2 regions of the Arthrobacter sp. Y3224055 genome follow, and region 1 is predicted to be linked to the other one. Evidence: predicted binding sites of a transcription regulator. Region 1 holds the regulator's gene; the other holds the start of a gene.
The links. The regulator HspR, encoded in region 1, represses chaperone genes until heat shock. The targets are predictions, from matches to a motif close to AAGTTGAGTCNNNNNGACTCAACTT.

Region 1 (8,773 bases):
GCCCAGGAAATCTCCGCCCGCATCCTGCAGAAGCTCAAGCACGACGCCGAGTCCTACCTGGGCGAGAAGGTCACCGACGCGGTGATCACCGTGCCGGCGTACTTCAACGACGCCGAGCGCCAGTCCACCAAGGAAGCCGGCGAAATTGCCGGCCTGAACGTGCTGCGCATCGTCAACGAGCCCACCGCGGCGGCCCTGGCCTACGGCCTCGACAAGGGCAAGGAAGACGAACTGATCCTGGTCTTCGACCTCGGCGGCGGCACGTTCGACGTGTCCCTGCTGGAAGTCGGCAAGGACGAGGACGAATTCTCCACCATCCAGGTCCGCGCCACCTCCGGCGACAACCGTCTCGGCGGCGACGACTGGGACCAGCGGGTGGTTGACTTCCTGCTGCAGCAGGCCAAGTCCAAGGGCGCCGACCTGTCGAAGGACAAGATCGCCCTGCAGCGCCTGAAGGAAGCGGCGGAGCAGGCGAAGAAGGAACTGTCATCGGCCTCCTCCACCAACATCTCCCTGCAGTACCTCTCCGTCACCCCGGAGGGACCGGTGCACCTGGACGAGCACCTGAGCCGGGCCAAGTTCCAGGACCTGACCGCGGACCTGCTCGAGCGCACCAAGAAGCCGTTCCACGACGTGATCACGGAAGCCGGCATCAAGGTCTCCGACATCGACCACATCGTGCTGGTCGGCGGCTCCACCCGCATGCCCGCCGTCGTCGAACTGGTCAAGGAAATGGCCGGCGGCAAGGAGCCGAACAAGGGCGTGAACCCCGACGAGGTCGTGGCCGTTGGCGCCGCCCTGCAGGCCGGCGTCCTGAAGGGCGAGCGCAAGGACGTCCTGCTGATCGACGTCACCCCGCTGTCGCTGGGCATTGAGACCAAGGGCGGCGTGATGACCAAGCTGATCGAGCGCAACACCGCGATCCCGACCAAGCGGTCCGAGACGTTCACCACCGCGGATGACAACCAGCCCTCCGTGGCCATCCAGGTCTTCCAGGGCGAGCGCGAATTCACCCGCGACAACAAGCCGCTGGGCACCTTCGAGCTGACCGGCATCGCGCCGGCGCCGCGGGGCGTGCCACAGGTCGAGGTCACCTTCGACATCGACGCCAACGGCATTGTGCACGTGTCCGCCAAGGACAAGGGCACCGGCGCCGAGCAGTCGATGACCATCACCGGCGGCACCGCGCTGTCCAAGGATGACATCGACCGCATGGTGCGGGAGGCCGAAGAGCACGCCGCCGAGGACAAGAAGCGCCGCGAGGCCGCCGACGTCCGCAACTCGGCCGAGCAGTTGGCCTACTCGGTGGACAAGCTGCTCGCCGACAACGATGACAAGCTGCCCGAAGAGGTCAAGACCGAGGTCAAGGCCGACGTCGACGCCCTGAAGTCCGCACTGGAAAAGCAGGACAACGACGACGAGGTCAAGGCCGCGTTCGAGAAGCTGCAGGCATCCCAGACCAAGCTGGGCGAGGCCATCTACTCGCAGGCGCAGGCCTCCGGCGCGGCCGGTGACGGTGCGGCTGCCGGCGACGGTGCCTCCGATGCCGGCTCCGGTGCGGCCGACGAGGACATCGTGGACGCCGAAGTGGTCGACGAAGACGAGAAGAAGTAACCATGGCCGAAAAAGGTAACGAAGAAGAACACCAGAGCGAGCCGGTGAACTACCGCGACAACCGCAAGATCGATCCGGAAACCGGACAGGTCCGCGGTGCCGCGGGAGCAGCCGGGAACGCCGGGCAGGCCGCGGAAGCAACCGCCGCGGCCGGCCAGGGCGCCGACGCCGACGCGCTGGCCCAGGCGGAGCAGATCCTGAACGGGGCCGAGGTCCCGGCCGGGGAATCTGTTGCCCAGGGGAGCACGTCGCAGGAGGCCGAGGAGTTGAAGAACGACCTGCTCCGGCTGCAGGCGGAGTACGTGAACTACCGCAAGCGGGTGGAACGCGACCGCGCCGTGGCCGGCGAGATGGCCGTCATCGGCGTGCTGAACTCGCTGCTGCCCGTTTTGGACGACATCGATGCGGCGCGCCAGCACGGCGATCTCGCGGACGGACCGTTCGCGGCCATTGCCACCAAGCTGGACGGTGTGCTCAAGACCTACGGCCTGGCCCGCATCGAGGAGACCGGCGTCGAATTCGACCCGAATATCCACGAGGCCTTGATGCAGCAGCCCGACGCCGAGGTGGAGTTGGACACCGTCAGCCAGGTCCTGCGCCTGGGCTACCGGGCCGGCGACCGGGTACTGCGCGCCGCCCAGGTAGTGGTAGCCGTACCGGCAGAATGACACCGGCAGCGGGCGCCACGGCGCCCAGCCCCTGATGACGGGTTGGCCTTCGGACGCTCGGAGGCCAACCCGTCCGTCCGGGGGCGCCGGTGCCCATAGACTTTGTGACAACTGAAAGGAGGCGCCTGCATGGCTAGCCAGGACTGGGTCGAGAAGGACTTCTACAAGATCCTCGGTGTCTCCAAGGACGCATCCGACGCGGACATTAAGAAGGCGTACCGCAAGCTCGCGCGGACCCACCATCCGGATACCAACCGGGGGGACGAAGGTTCGGAAAAGAAGTTCAAGGACATCTCCGAGGCCTACTCGGTCCTCTCGGACCCGGGGGAGCGCGAGCAGTACGACGCGATCCGCGCCATGGGCAGCGGCGCGCGCTTCAGCGCCGGCGGTCCCGGCAGCGCCGGCGGGCCGGGCGCGGGCGGCTTCGAGGACATCTTCGGCAACCTGTTCGGCCAAGGCACCCGCACCCGCACCGGCTCCGCGGGCACCGTGCCGCCGGAGTTCGCCGATCTGTTCGGCGGTTTCGGCGGTTTCCCGCAGCAGCAGCCCCCGCGCAGGGGCGCCGACCGCACCGCAACCACCAGCATTTCCTTCGCCGGTTCCATCAACGGCACCACCATCGGGCTGCGCGAACCCAGCGGCGAAGTGATCGACGTGCGGATTCCGGCCGGGATTAAAGACGGCCAGAAGGTCCGCGTCCGCGGCAAGGGCCAGGCCGGCCCCGCCGGCGCGGGCGACCTGATGGTGACCGTCAACGTCAAGCCCCACCCGTTCTTCCAGCGCGACGGCGACAACATCCGGATCCACGTCCCGGTCACGTTCCCGGAGGCCGCGCTGGGCGCGCAGATCGACGTGCCGACCCTGACGGGTGAATTCGTCAAGGTCAAGGTGCCGGCAGGAACACCCTCCGGCCGAACGCTCCGCGTGAAGGGACGCGGGGTGAAGACCTCGAAGAACACCGGCGACCTGCTCGTGACCATCGACGTGGTGGTCCCGCAGAACCTTGGGAAAGAGGCCGAAGACGCGGTTAACGCCTTCGCGGCGGCGACTGCCGGGTCCGACCCGCGCGGGAATCTTGCCGCCAAGGCCAGGCTGTAGCGGGAAATTACGACAGGTCGGGACAGTCCGGACGGGAAACGCGCGAAGCGCAGGAGGGAGAGCACCATGAGCATCGATATGAACGCGCCGATCTTCGTGATTTCGGTGGCGGCCGAACTGGCGGACATGCACCCGCAGACGCTGCGCCAGTACGACCGTCTCGGCCTGGTCTCTCCGTCGCGCCAGCGGGGCAGGCAGCGCCGCTATTCGCAGAAGGACGTGAACACCCTGCGTGAGGTCCAGCGGCTGTCCCAGGAGGGCGTCTCGCTGGAAGGGATCAAGCGCATCCTCCAGCTGGAAAACGAGGTCGCCGCGCTCAAGGCCCAGGTCCGGGACCTCTCCGAGGAACTGATGGCACGGCAGCGCCGGGGCACCGACTCCAGCCGGGTGTTCGCCGCCGGCCTCGCCGGCGACGTGGTGACGCTGGCCCGCGGCCAGCGGCCGCGTCCGCGCAGCCAGGCGCTGATGGTCTGGCGGCCGCAGCGCTGACCCGTCCGGCCGGCGCCTGTGATCGGACGCCCGCAGCTGCCGGCCCCGGGCAGGCGGCTGCGGGCAGGATGGCGGCGTGGAGCTACTTGATCATTTCGCCGTCGGGGGCGACCACAAACCAGACGTCGTTCACGCCCTGTCCGGTCGTGTCTCCCGGGGCCTTGTCCTGCGCCCAGTAGTAGATGGGCATGCCGTTCAGCGTCACCTGCTGTTGCCCGTCCGGGGTGTCGATGAGGCCCACCTCCGCGGTGACCCCGTCGAGTTCCGGTTCTTCCTCGGCCAGCACGGGCGGCCACGCGGCCAGGCAGTCGCCCGTGCAGGCGCTCTCGCCTGAGTCCGGGACGTCCTTGGTGAAGTAGTAAACGGTCATGCCTTCGCCGTCCACCACGATTTCGCCCAGGTCGGATTCGGCCGTCGTGAGGGTAGAGGCGGCGCCGGATGCCTGCGCGCCGCCGGTCTCCCCGCCGTCTGTCTTCGGCGCCGCCGGCGTGGTCATTCCGGGGGCGCCCGTCGTCGGCGCCTCGCCTGCCGGCGGCGCCTCCGGGCCGGCAGGCGTTTCCGTACCCGAGCCTCCTCCGCACCCGGCGAGGCCCATCATGGCGGCGGCCAGCAGGGCTGCCGCGGCTGTCTGCGTGATTCTCATGGGGTTCCTTTGCGGTCTCCCGGGCGGTGCCCGGAACGTCGTGCCGCGGGGCGCGCGGCCCGCTATTGGCAAAGACGCCGGCCGCACCCACAATGGTTCAACGTCGGGCGGAGTGGATCCCGCGGGCTGGATGAACCGGAACGCCGCCGCCGTCGTCGTACCCGGTAGGACGCCGCGTGGGACGCTGCACGGGGACGTCCGCCGCCGGCGGGGCGGCCGGGGCTGCCGGGAGGAAGGAGGCGGCCGTGGCATTGGACGACGAGGCCGTGGCCCGCCTCTACCGCGACCACGCCACGGCGCTGCGCCGGTTCGTGCGCGCGGCGACCTCCGACGCGGACCAGGTGGAGGACGTGGTGCAGGAGACGATCCTGCGGGTGTGGAAGCGCGGCCCGGAAACCGACAACATGCGCGGCTACCTCTACCAAACCGCCCGTCACGTCATTATCGACGGCTACCGGCGCCGCACCCGGCGGCCGGGCGAGACCGGCTTGGGCGAGGACGAGCCGGCCAGCGAAGAAGACCAGCTGGAGCGGCTCCTGCTCCGTGTGGTCATGGAGGAAGCGCTGGCTCGCATCAGCCCCGAGCACCGCAACATCATCCTCGCCCTGCACTACCAGCGGCTCACGTCGTCCGAAGCCGCCCGGTCGCTGGGCATTCCTCTGGGCACTGTGAAGTCGCGGGCGTTCTACGCGGCCAAGGCCCTGCGGGCCGTACTGGACGAGATGGGGGTGGGGCAGCAGTGAATGCCAACGAGGAACAGCACCAACTGCTCGGCCTCTATGTGCTGGGCGGACTGGACCGCCGCGAACGGGCGGGCTTCGAAGAACACCTGGCCTCCTGCCCCGCGTGCCGCCGGGAGGCCGCGGAGCTGGAAACGCTGCCCGATCTGCTGGACGCGCTGCCACGCGACGCCGCCTTGGAGCTGGCGGCACCGCCGCAACACGAAGTCGAGGAACGCACCCGGGAACTGGTGGACGAACTGGCCCGCCGGCGGCGGAAGGAGCGACGGCGGTGGGCCGGGTTGGTGGCGGCCGTGGCGGGCGTGTGCCTGGTCGCCGGGGCGGCCATCGGGCCGTTGCTGACGCAGCAGCAGCAGCCGCCGGCGACGGAGAGTTATGTGATGACCGCCGACGGCGGCCTGCAGCTGGAGCTGGCGCTGGTGCACAAGGCGTGGGGCACCGAGATGCAGGTAGCGGGGGAGCAGCTGCCGCGGGACGGACTACTCACCCTCTGGGTGACAGGAGACACCGGCTACACCTATCAGGTGGCCTCTTGGCAGGCGACGCCGGCGGGCCGCGCCACGCTCACCGCAGCCTGCGCCATGGCCACCGACGAAATTGTCCAGGTGGAGCTTCGCAACGGGGCGGACACAACGCTGGCGGCAGTGGCCACGGACTGAGCCCGCGGGGTCCAGTGCGGTTTAGCTCAGGCGGGGATCAGTTCCGGCGGTAGGCCAGGTCGAAGATCATCCGCCCGGCGTCGTGGGCCTTCTGCTCGAAGCTGGTCATGGTCCGGCCGTCGAAGCGGGGCGCCCAGCCGCCGTGCTCATCCATGCCTTCACCGGTGCTGGCATTTCCGGTACTGACCGGGATCTTGCCTTCGCGCACCGGGGCGCCGCCCACCACGCCTTCCACGCCGCTTTCCCAGACCTGGGTCAGCGGGCTGTTTTTGCCGGTGCGCTCGCCGGCATGCAGGTTGCGGAAGTCCGGCGAGGCGTCGGCCACCCGGCGCATCTGGATCGCGTAGTCGGACCAGTCGGTGGCCAGGCGCCAGATTCCGCCCGGCTGCAGGACGCGGGCGGCGAGGTCCGCGAAGCTCTCCTGCACCAGCCGCCGCTTGTGGTGGCGGGTCTTGTGCCACGGGTCGGGAAAGAACACCCAGAGCTCGGCGACCGAGGACTCGGGCAGCATGGTCGCGAGGGCGTCAGGCGCGTTGACCTGCGCCACCCGCACGTTGGACAGGCCGTGCTGGCCGATCCGCAGCAGGGTCTGCGCCAGCCCCGGCCGGTAGACCTCCAGGGCCAGGAAGTTCCACTCCGGATGCTGCTCCGCCGCATGGCAGACGGCCTCCCCGAGGCCGGATCCGATCTCCACCACCAGGGGTGCCTCGCGTCCGAAGGCTGCCGCCGCGTCGAAGACATAGTCCGGGTCCACGGTGGTGTCGCCGCCGTGGCGCGGGAGGTCCACGGCGAACCTGGGGCCGTATTCGTCCCAGGCCTGCTGGCGGCGGCCCTGCAGCCGGGATCCGCGGCGCACAAAGCTGACCGGACGGGCGAGGTGGGTGGGCTGCGCGAGGCGCGCACCGTCGTCGTTCGCGGGAAAATCAGGGGTGGGGGAGTCGCTGGTCATCCCCACCAGAGTATCGCCCGTGCGCGGGCGGCCCGGACGTGCTGCTAGACTGGTGCTACTCGGAGGCGCAGTTTGACGCGTTTCCCTGCGTCGATGAACGCTTTCAATTGCGCCGCCGCTTTCCGTCTAACGACGTGACCGGACAGGTCCGGGCGGTTGGCACTGTCTGATTTTTCTTCGGCGACCCTGGGCTAACCTGCCGCGGGGACACTGACCGGAAGACATTCTCACTTTCTTATGACTACTTTTGTTGCCCTTGGCGTGCCCAAGGCCCTTGCTTCGAAGCTCGCTGCCGATGGCATCGACGCCCCGTTCCCCATCCAGACCGAGACGCTGCCCGATACGCTGGCCGGCCGGGACGTGCTGGGCCGCGGCCGCACCGGCTCCGGCAAGACGCTCGCGTTCGCGCTGCCGCTGGTCGCCAGGCTGGCCGAGCGCGAGGCCGCCCATTTCCGCAAACCCGGACGCCCGCTGGGCCTGGTCTTGGCGCCGACCCGTGAGCTGGCCACCCAGCTCAATGCCACCATTGAGCCGCTGGCGTCGGAGCTGGGCCTGAACACCACGGTGATCTACGGCGGCGTCTCGCAGCAACGCCAGGAAAAGGCGCTGCGCGCCGGCGTCGACATCGTGATTGCCTGCCCGGGCCGGCTCGAAGACCTGATGAAGCAGAAGATCATCACGCTGGAATCGGTGGAAATCACCGTCCTGGACGAGGCCGACCACATGGCCGACCTGGGCTTCCTGCCCGTGGTGAAGAAGCTGCTGGACACCACCCCGGCCGGCGGGCAGCGCATGCTGTTCTCCGCGACCCTGGACAACGGCGTGGACAAGCTGGTGCAGCGTTACCTGTCCAGCCCGCTGACCCACTCCGTGGACGACCCGCAGGCCGCGGTCACCACCATGGAACACCATGTGCTCGTAACCCGCGATGCCTCCGAAAAGAAGCAGGTGCTCAACCGGCTGGCCGCCGGAGCCGGGCGCCGCGTGCTGTTCACCCGCACCAAGCACCACGCCCGGAAGCTGGCCAAGGCCCTCACCGCCGCCGGCATCCCGGCGGTGGACCTGCACGGCAACCTGTCGCAGAACGCCCGCGACCGCAACCTCGCCGAGTTCTCCTCCGGCCATGTGCGCGTGCTGGTCGCCACGGACGTGGCCGCCCGCGGCGTGCACGTGGACGAGGTGGAACTGGTGATCCACGTGGATCCGCCCACCGAACACAAGGCGTACCTGCACCGTTCCGGCCGTACCGCCCGCGCCGGTTCCGACGGCACCGTCGTGACCCTGGCGCTGCCGGAACAGCGGCTGGAAGTCGGCAAGCTGATGAAGGCGGCCGGCGTGGACGTAGCCTTCGAAAGCGTCACCGCGTCCTCGGACCTGCTGGTGAAACTGGTGGGCGAGGTGGCCGCACCGGTCGATCCGCAGTTGCGGGCCCAGCAGCAGGCAGCGAACCTGCCGCAGCACGGCGGCGGCACTTCCACCGGCGCCAACGCCCAGCGCAAGCGGGCCATGCGGTCCGGCGGCCGCGGCGGACGGACCCGCTCCAGTGAAGCCCGCCAGGCCTCCGGCGCCGCACGCGCCGGCGGTCCGGAGAGCGGCCAGCGCCAGCCGGCCCGCGGCGAAAACCGCGGCCAGGCCGGCCGGGACGTTGCGGCCCGCAGCCACGGCAGCCATCGCAGCGCCGCCGGGGCGGATACCGCCGGGCGCCGCGGCCAGTCGAGCACCGCGGCAGGCGGCCGCAGTGCGGGGCCGGCGCGTTCCGGCGGCCCGGCCCGGTCGGGCGGCGCGCCGCGCACCGCCGGCGGTCCGCAGCGCTCTACGGCCGGCGGCACCCGCCCGGTCTTCCGGTCGGAGACTCCGGCTTCCGAGCGTCCGGCCCGCCGCGGCCCGCGCCGCGCCACGGCGCCGGCTTCGCA
Region 2 (8,773 bases), on a different contig from region 1:
TCGGTGCCGAACCGTGCGATGGACTTCTTCAGCCAGTCCCCCGAATCCATGCACATGGTCATGCTGGTCTTCAGCCCGCGCGGCATCCCCGCCGACTACCGGCACATGCAGGGCTTCGGCGTGAACACCTACAAGTGGGTCAACGCCGCCGGCGAGACGGTGCTGGTGAAGTACCACTGGATGCCCAAGCAGGGCGTGAAGTCGCTGACCGCCGAGGACGCCGCGAACGTGCAGGCGCAGACCCTCGGGTCACACACCAAGGACCTCTACGACGCCATCGAAGCCGGCAACTACCCCGAGTGGGAGCTGGTGGTGCAGATGATGTCCGACGACGAGCATCCCGAGCTCGACTTCGACCCGCTGGACGATACCAAGGTCTGGCCGGAGGAGCAGTTCCCTCCCCGGCCGGTCGGCCGGATGGTGCTGGATCGCACCGCCAAGAACTTCTTCGCCGAGAGCGAGCAGATCGCGTTCGGCACCGGCGTGCTGGTGGACGGCCTCGACTTCTCCGACGACAAGATGCTCGTCGGCCGCACGTTCTCCTACAGCGACACCCAGCGTCACCGGGTGGGCCCGAACTACCTGCAGCTTCCGGTCAACAGCCCGAGGGTGCCGGTGGCCACCAACCAGCGGGACGGCCAGTTGACGCACTTTGTGGACACCGCGCCGGGCCAGAACCCGCACGTGAACTACGAGCCGACTATCACCGGCGGGCTGCAGGAGGCGGCGAAGGATTCCGGTTACCACCACGCCGTCGGTCCCGAGATCGGCGGCCGGCTGACCAGGGAACGGATCGAGCGGACCAACGACTACCTGCAGGCCGGCCAGCGGTTCTACCTGCAAGAGGACTGGGAGCGCGAGGACCTGATCACCAACCTGACCAACGCGCTGGCGCAGTGCGACCGGCCGATCCAGGAGCGCATGCTCTGGCACCTCTACATGATTGCGGACGAGCTCGGCCAGGGCGTGGGCGGCGGCATCGGCATCTCGCTGGACGAGGTGAAGGACCTTGGGCCTCTGGCCAGCCAGAACCTTTCCGAAGCGGAGCAGCAGTGGATGGCCAACCTCGGCAAGAACGGGCCGCGGGACGTTTCCGGGCTGACCATGACGCACTGCGTGCCCAACGAACGCGTCAAAGTGGAGCGGTAGCCGTACCGCGCGACCTCCACGTTTAAGCGGCGGCTGACCTGCGGAAATCCCGGACGGCGGCCGAATCCAGCCCGGATTCCGGCGGCCGGCCGCCCAGCCGGGCCCTCGCCAAGCCGTGGCATCCGCGGTAGCGTCTGTCCATGCGAGTCGCCGTGGTCGGAGCCAGCGGGAACGTCGGTACAGCAGTGCTGCGCCGGCTGCAGAAGGCGCGGGGCGAACGCGCGGACGACGTGGAGATCGTCGGCATCGCGCGGCGGCTGCCCGATGCCACGACGGAACCGTACGACGGCGTCACGTGGGTTTCGCTGGACATCGCCTCCCGCGATGCTCGGGAAAGGTCGACGCAGGCGTTTAAGGGATGCGACGCCGTCGTCCATCTCGCGTGGCTGCTGCAACCGAACCACGATGAAGGGCAGTTGCGCCGGGTGAACGTGGACGGCACCGCGAACGTGCTCGCCGCTGCCACCAACGCCGGCGTTGGGCAAGTAGTCTGCGCCTCGTCGGTCGGCGCGTACAGCCCCGGCCCGAAGCACTCCCGCGTCCGCGAGGATTGGCCGGCCAGAGGCATCGCCAGCTCGCACTACAGCCGGTTCAAGGGCCAGCAGGAAGCGCTGTTGGACGAGTTCGCCGACGATCACCCGGAAATTAAGGTGGCGCGGCTGCGGCCCGGCCTGATTTTCCAAGCCGAGGCCGGCAGCCAGATCGGCCGCTACTTTGTGGGCCGGTGGATCCCCAAGTTCTTCGTCAACCGGCTGCGGCTGCCGCTGTTCCCGTTCCCCGAGGAGTTCATCTTCCAGGCATTGCATGCCAACGACGTGGCGGACGCCTACTGGCGGGTGCTGGACCAGGGCGCGAGGGGCGCCTTCAACGTGGCGGCCGAACCGGTGGTAACGCCCGGACTCGTCGCCTCCCTGTTCGGTGCCCGGCGCTGGCTGCCCGTTCCCGTGCCGCTGGTGCGGCAGTTGGTCGGCGCCGCGTGGTCCCTCCGGCTGCTGGCCAGCGACCCCGGCTGGGTGGACATGGCCCGCTACGCTCCGGTCATGGACACCAGCCGGGCCAGGGACGAACTCGGCTGGACACCGCAGGTGGATTCGCTGTCGGCGATCCGTGAAGTCCTGGCGGGAATGGCCGGGGCCGGAGGTGTCACCGAATCCCCCGCGATGCGCCCGCGCAGCCGCTGGACCCGTGCGAAGCCGGAGACCGGCGCGTAGTGTGGCCCCATGGGAAGCCGCGCGAAGAGCGCAGCTGCCCGGTCTGATCCCACAGGACGACCCGCTCGAGAAGGAGGACCTGATGAATCCGAACGAGGAGCGGCGCCCGGAACACCCGGACGACGCGAATGACGACACTCTGACTCCCGCCGACGCAGGCGGCATCGACAAGGAAGTCAACGAGGCCCACATCCCGGTCCACGGTGACGAGAAACTCGCCGACGACCTGGTCAAGAAGGCCTACGGCGACAAGGACCAGGACGGCCGCGGGGACGCGCCCAACGCGCCTTTCCCCGGCTGACTGGCACCGCCCGCACCTCCACCTAGCACCGCCCATCAACCGTCTACAGACAGGAGCACGCTGTGAAAGGGAAACTCACATTCGGCGCCGGCATCGCCCTCGGATTCGTCCTGGGTTCGAAATCCGGAAGGTCCGCCTACGATTCCTTGAAGGCCAAGAGCCAGGAGTTCTGGCAGAACCCAGCGGTCCAGGAAAAAGTGCACGAAGCCACCGACCTGGTCAAGGAAAAGGCACCAGGCGTCGCCGACCGTGTTACCGAAGCGGCCAAGAAGGCAGGGTCCGCGGCAACCTCCAAGCTGCCCGGCAACCACGGTTCGGGTAAGGACGACGGCGGCACCACCGGCCCCACCACCACCGCCGGCGGCACCACGGGCACCAGCACCCTCGGCGACACCACTGGCACCACCCTGGGCGACACCACGATGTCGGATCCGGCGCAGAACGACGAACTCGGGCAGAGCTGGACGGGCGAGGGAGGCACCATGCCGGACGGACCCGCCACCCTCAACAGGGACGACGACCTGCGCCCGCCCGGAGTGTAACCCGCCCGGGATTCTGGCGGGCCGGGCCCCTCGCCGGGGCTCCGCCTGCATCGACGGCAGTAGGGAAGGACTGGCATGACGGAGAACGACGCCGGCCAGGTCAAAGGTCCGCGGGACCAGTCGGGCACCGCGGCAGATCCGCCGGATGCTCAGGAGCAGCAAACGGCCGATTCCGCCCCCGAGCCCGAGGGCAAGGAGGGCATGAACATCGCGCCCGGGCCGGCTGAAGAGAAGGACCAGGAAACGCCGGACGACCGCGGGCTCACCACCGACACGAGCCCGAGCGACTGATCCACCGCGGGCACGGCAGCGGCCGTCGAGATACGGCCGCTGCCGTGCCACTGTTCGGCCGCCGTCGTGCCCGTTGCGCCGCTGCGGCGCGACCCGGTGCACAGCCGGTTAATCCGCCTTGACCACCGGCAGGTCGCTCCACTCGGTGGTGTAGCGTGGCGAGGAAAATTCGCGTTTCATTGACCACGCCGCGGGGGCCGCCAGCCCGCCCTGACCGAGGCCGATCGAGGCTTCGCCGAACTTGGTACGCACCGCGCCCAGCAGGTCGCCGATGTGCCGCTGTTCCAAATCGCTGACGAAGGGGTCGAAGGTCTGCTGGCCGGCCGCGGGCTCCAGCCCCGACAGCAGGACCCCTGCCCGGACATAGTGGGCGCCCGGAGTCAGGCAGCCGCGCATGGCGGCCACGGCAGCCTTGGTCAGCTGGATCGGATCCTGCGTGGGCGTCGCCAGGTTGACGCTGGCCGCGGGAAACGATGCCTCGCCGCCGGCGAACCTGCTGGTCCCCGCAGTCACCGTCAGCACCGAGGCGCGCAGTCCCTCGGCCGCCATCCGGGCCGCCCCGCGTTGGGCATAGACCGCCATCACCTGGTCCATCTCCTCGATGGTGGTCACCGGCGTGGAGAAACTGCGCGAGAACATGATCTGCTGCTTGTCGGCCCGCTCCTCCGCGTGCGGGATGCAGGGCGTCCCGTTCAGCTCCAGCACGGTTCGCTGCAGCACCACGGAGAACTTTTTGCGGATTGCCTGCGGGTCGGCGGCCTTGAGGTCTGCGATCGACTCGATCCCGAGGGCGTTCAGCCGTTTCCCCGTCCGTCCGCCCACGCCCCACAGCCCGGTGACCGGGACGCGTGACTGGATCCAGGCGATGTCGGAAGCGGGCATCGAGCCCAGCGAGCACACCCCGGCCATCTGGGGATTCCGTTTGGCAACGTGGTTGGCGAACTTCGCCAGGGTCTTGGTCTGCGCCACGCCGACGCTGACCGGCACGCCCACCTGCCGGATCACTGCGGCACGGATTCGGCCGGCAGTCTCCAGCAACTGGGCGTCGTCGCCGGGCAGGCCCAGGAACGACTCGTCGATCGAATAGACCTCCTGCCAGGCCCCGAACCGGCCGAGCACTTCCATCACCCGGGCGCTTAGGTCCCCGTACAGCTCGTAGTTGCTGGACCGCGCGACCAGCCCCCAGGCCTTGGCCCGCGGCGCCACCTGGAACCACGGCGTCCCGGTCTTCAGCCCCAGCTGTTTGGCCTCCTCGGAGCGCGCCACCACGCAGCCGTCATTGTTGGAGAGCACGACGACGGGCCGTCCCTCGAGGGACGGATCGAAGACCCGCTCGCAGGAGACGTAGAAATTGTTGACGTCCACCAGCGCGATCCGTTCGCCAGGCCGGCCGGAGGTCGCCCCGCCGGAGCCGGACGGCCGGCCGGAGGCCGCCCCGCCTGCCCCTGGCACCGGGGCGCTAGACATGGTGCAGGCAACGGGTGGCGACGCCCCAGATGCTCAGGTCGTCGAGTTCGCCCACTTCGGTGGGAACGCCGCCGTCGTCCGCCTGCAAGCGCACGCCGTCCGCGGTGAGATGCAGGCGCCGGACCACCAGTTCCCCGTCCAGCACCGCGACCACTACCGAACCGTCGCGCGGGGTCAAAGAGCGATCCACTATCAGCTCATCGCCATCACTGATCCCGGCCGCGGCCATCGAGTTTCCGGCCACCCGCATCACAAAGGTGCTGGTGCGGTCGCGGATCAGGTGCCGGTTCAGATCGATGCCGCCGTGGAAGTAGTCCCTGGCCGGCGACGGGAAACCGCGCGCCTCCTCGGGCGCTCCGCTGCCCATCTCCGGGCCCGCCGAAGCACCCGACGGCTGCTCTACACCGAACATCCCGACCCCCGTCTTCGAACAAAGCTTCGAAAACAACACTAGCACCGGCCCGCCGTGGCCTACATATGAGCCAGCTCCACTCAAGTTTGGGTAACTTCTGGAATAATCCTGTCGTAGAGGCGTTAACATGAGTCGAAGGCACTCACGTTCCACAGGAGGATTATCCATGCCACTGTTCTTCGGACCAGCTTCCGGCAACGGTTCATTCGACGAGTTCCTGGCCCGCTACCTGCAGGGCCAGCGGGCGGCCCAATCCCGCACGGTCGACCTCACCCGGCTGCTCAGCCGCCGCACCCATGAAGTGCTGGCGCAGGCAGCCCGGTTTGCCGCAAGCCTCGGCCACATCGAGGTGGACGCGCTGCACATCCTGCACGTCATGGTCGGCCAGGAGCCGGCCGCCAGCCAGATCAAGCTGACCGGCGCGGACCCGCAGACCATCGCGCGTTCCGCGGAGCAGGGCCTGCCGGAAAAGACCGGCCCGACCCGGGAAACGCCGTCGCTCACGCCGTCGGCGCAGCGTGCCCTGCTGGACGCCCACCAGGTCGCCCGCGCATTCGGCTCCACCTACATCGACCCCGAGCACCTCTTCGCCGCCTTCGTGCTGAACCAGGAGACCCCCGCCGGCCAAATCCTGGGCGGCGCGGGCGTCACCCCGCAGGCACTGCAGCAGGCGGCGGAGAAAGCTGCGGCGCAGCCCGACGGCCCCACCCCTGCAACCGGCCCGCAACAGAGCACCGGCACCGAGTCGGAAACCCCCATGCTGGACCAGTTCGGCACCGACCTGACGGCCCAGGCCCGGGAGAACCGGCTGGACCCGGTGATCGGCCGGGCGGACGAAATCGCCCAGACCATCGAAATCCTCGCGCGCCGGACCAAGAACAACCCGGTGCTGATCGGCGAGGCCGGCGTGGGCAAGACCGCCATCGCCGAGGGGCTGGCGCAGGCCATCGTGGCCGGCGACGTCCCGGAACAGCTGCGCGGCAAGCGTGTGGTGTCACTGGATCTGCCGGGCATGCTGGCCGGCACCCGCTACCGCGGCGACTTCGAGGAACGCCTGACCAAGACCCTGGACGAGATCAGCGCCGCGAGCAGCGAACTGATCGTGTTCATCGACGAACTGCATACCGTGATCGGCGCCGGTGGCGGCGGCGAGGGCGGCATGGACGCCGGCAACATCCTCAAGCCCCGGCTGGCCCGCGGCGAACTGCACGTGCTCGGCGCCACCACCCTGGGCGAGTACCGCAAGGTGGAGAAGGACCCGGCCCTGGAGCGGCGCTTCCAGCCCGTCATGGTCTCAGAGCCCTCGATCGAGGACGCCGTCCGCATCCTGTCCGGCCTCAAGGACCGCTACGAAGAACACCACCAGGTGGCCTACACCGAGGCAGCGATCCGGGCCGCCGTCGAGATGTCCTCCCGCTACCTCACCGACCGGTTCCTGCCGGACAAGGCGATCGACCTGATCGACCAGGCCGGCGCACGGCTGAGCCTGCGACGCGGCCCGCGCGTTGACGTGGAGGCCATGCGCGGCCGGCTGGCCGAGCTGGAGTCGGCCAAGAACGCCGCCGTCGCCGAGGAACGCTACGAGGACGCCTCGAAGCTGCGCGACGAAATCGAAGAGCTGAAGGCCCGGCTGGAAGCCGCCTCCGCCCAGCAGTCGGCCCCGGGTGCCACGGAAGATCACGACGGCGGGGCCCGCCCCGGCGTCGCGTCTTCCGATGTGGTGGGCGAGGCCGAGATCGCCGAGATCATCTCCCGCGCCACCGGCATTCCGGCCGCCCGGCTGACCCAGGGCGACCGGCAGCGGCTGGCGCGGTTGGAGGAGGACCTGCACGCCCGGGTGATTGGCCAGGACGATGCGGTGGCCGCTATCGCCAGGTCCGTGCGGCGCAACCGCACCGGCATGGGGGACGAGGGCCGGCCCGTCGGCAGCTTCCTGTTCCTGGGCCCGACCGGTGTGGGCAAAACCGAGCTGGCCAAGGCCCTGGCGGAGTCGCTGTTCGGTGACGAGGACGCCATGGTGCGCTTCGACATGAGCGAATACGGCGAGCGCCACACCGTCTCACGGCTGGTCGGCGCCCCTCCGGGCTACGTCGGCTACGGCGAGGCCGGCCAGCTGACCGAACGCGTCCGCCGGCGCCCGTACTCTGTGGTGCTGCTGGACGAGGTGGAGAAGGCCCACCCGGACGTTTTCAATCTCCTGCTGCAGGTCCTCGACGACGGACGCCTTACCGACGGGCAGGGCCGCACCGTGGACTTCCGCAACACCGTTGTGATCATGACCTCCAATCTCGGCTCGGAGTTTCTGGCCAGCAAGGGCGGAGCGCTGGGCTTCACCGCCAACGACGGGGTGGACGGCTTCGGAAGCGAGCAGGATCTGCGCGCCCGGGTGATGGGCCGGCTGCGCGAAACCATGCGGCCGGAGTTTTTGAACCGGATCGACGAGATCGTGCTGTTCCGCAAGCTGGACCAGGAGCAGCTCCGTTCCATCGTGCGGCTGCAGTTGCGCAAGACCGAAGTCCGGCTGGCGGCTCAGGGCATCGCGCTGGAGGTTGGCGAGGACGCCGTGGCCTGGATCGCAGAGGCCGGCTACGAGCCCGAATACGGCGCCCGGCCCCTGCGCCGCGTGATCCAGCGCGAGCTTGATGACCGGATTGCGGACCTGCTGGTGGCCGAGGCCGTTGCCGACGGCGGGCGAATCCGCGTGGCGGCCGGCGACGACGGGCTGCGCGTCGCGGCAGATAGCATGTCCGCTGCGGCATAGCGGCGGCGACTGACGCCGGGCGCGGTTGATGTGCCCGCGCGCACCAATCGCAACCCCGGAGCGATGGCGGGGCACTCCACCGGAGTGGGGTGACCCGCCGCTCCGGTTCAGGCCAACGACAATGCGGAATAAAGGCGGGGCCTCACGGGCCCTCCTGCCTGCAATCGCGTTCCAGGGTTCCGGGCCCATGGCCTCGCCCGCGACCCGGTGGTTCAGGGCGAGGGCGCCTCGGCCCGCTCTGGTGTCTCTTCGCCAGTCCCGGAGCGGCCCTGCAGCGACGCCGCCAAGCCGCCGATAATGAGGTCGAGGCCGAAGTCGAACTCGTGGCTGAAGTCGTATCCGGGCTGCAGCACATGCTCCACGGCGAACTCCCGCAGGTGTGGATAGTCCTCGACGGTGAACATCTCCACCATCGGCCCGCCGACCTCCGCCAGGCTGTCCGGCCCGTCGAAAGGCAACGATGCCTCCTGGAGAGCCGTCCCGTAAACGTACGCATCGAGCACCGCATAGGCGTGGGCCGCCAGCGGCAGCGAGAACCCGGCAGCCCGAAGGGTCCCCAGGGTCGCATCGTGGTGGCGCAGGTTTGCCGGTCCCGGCGCGGTGCGCGATTCCATCAAGGCTATGGCCCACGGGTGGCGG

Region 2: the regulator HspR is predicted to act here: its motif matches at 5,498-5,522, upstream of AC5RTY_RS11680 (ATP-dependent Clp protease ATP-binding subunit).

Annotation. Positions count from the first base shown of each region.
Region 1 covers NZ_JBNHGB010000001.1:485,776-494,548, reverse strand. Annotated here, with positions in the region: gene dnaK (molecular chaperone DnaK) at 1-1,614, shown strand, start outside; gene AC5RTY_RS02390 (nucleotide exchange factor GrpE) at 1,617-2,282, shown strand; gene AC5RTY_RS02385 (DnaJ C-terminal domain-containing protein) at 2,412-3,380, shown strand; gene AC5RTY_RS02380 (heat shock protein transcriptional repressor HspR) at 3,447-3,869, shown strand; gene AC5RTY_RS02375 (COG4315 family predicted lipoprotein) at 3,952-4,512, opposite strand; gene AC5RTY_RS02370 (sigma-70 family RNA polymerase sigma factor) at 4,758-5,255, shown strand; gene AC5RTY_RS02365 (zf-HC2 domain-containing protein) at 5,252-5,911, shown strand; gene trmB (tRNA (guanosine(46)-N7)-methyltransferase TrmB) at 5,949-6,860, opposite strand; gene AC5RTY_RS02355 (DEAD/DEAH box helicase) at 7,098-8,773, shown strand, end outside.
Region 2 covers NZ_JBNHGB010000004.1:251,569-260,341, reverse strand. Annotated here, with positions in the region: gene AC5RTY_RS11715 (catalase) at 1-1,149, shown strand, start outside; gene AC5RTY_RS11710 (NAD-dependent epimerase/dehydratase family protein) at 1,290-2,360, shown strand; gene AC5RTY_RS11705 (hypothetical protein) at 2,443-2,661, shown strand; gene AC5RTY_RS11700 (hypothetical protein) at 2,724-3,203, shown strand; gene AC5RTY_RS11695 (hypothetical protein) at 3,279-3,494, shown strand; gene AC5RTY_RS11690 (Y-family DNA polymerase) at 3,603-4,961, opposite strand; gene AC5RTY_RS11685 (LexA family protein) at 4,954-5,328, opposite strand; gene AC5RTY_RS11680 (ATP-dependent Clp protease ATP-binding subunit) at 5,540-8,134, shown strand; gene AC5RTY_RS11675 (TetR/AcrR family transcriptional regulator C-terminal domain-containing protein) at 8,347-8,773, opposite strand, start outside.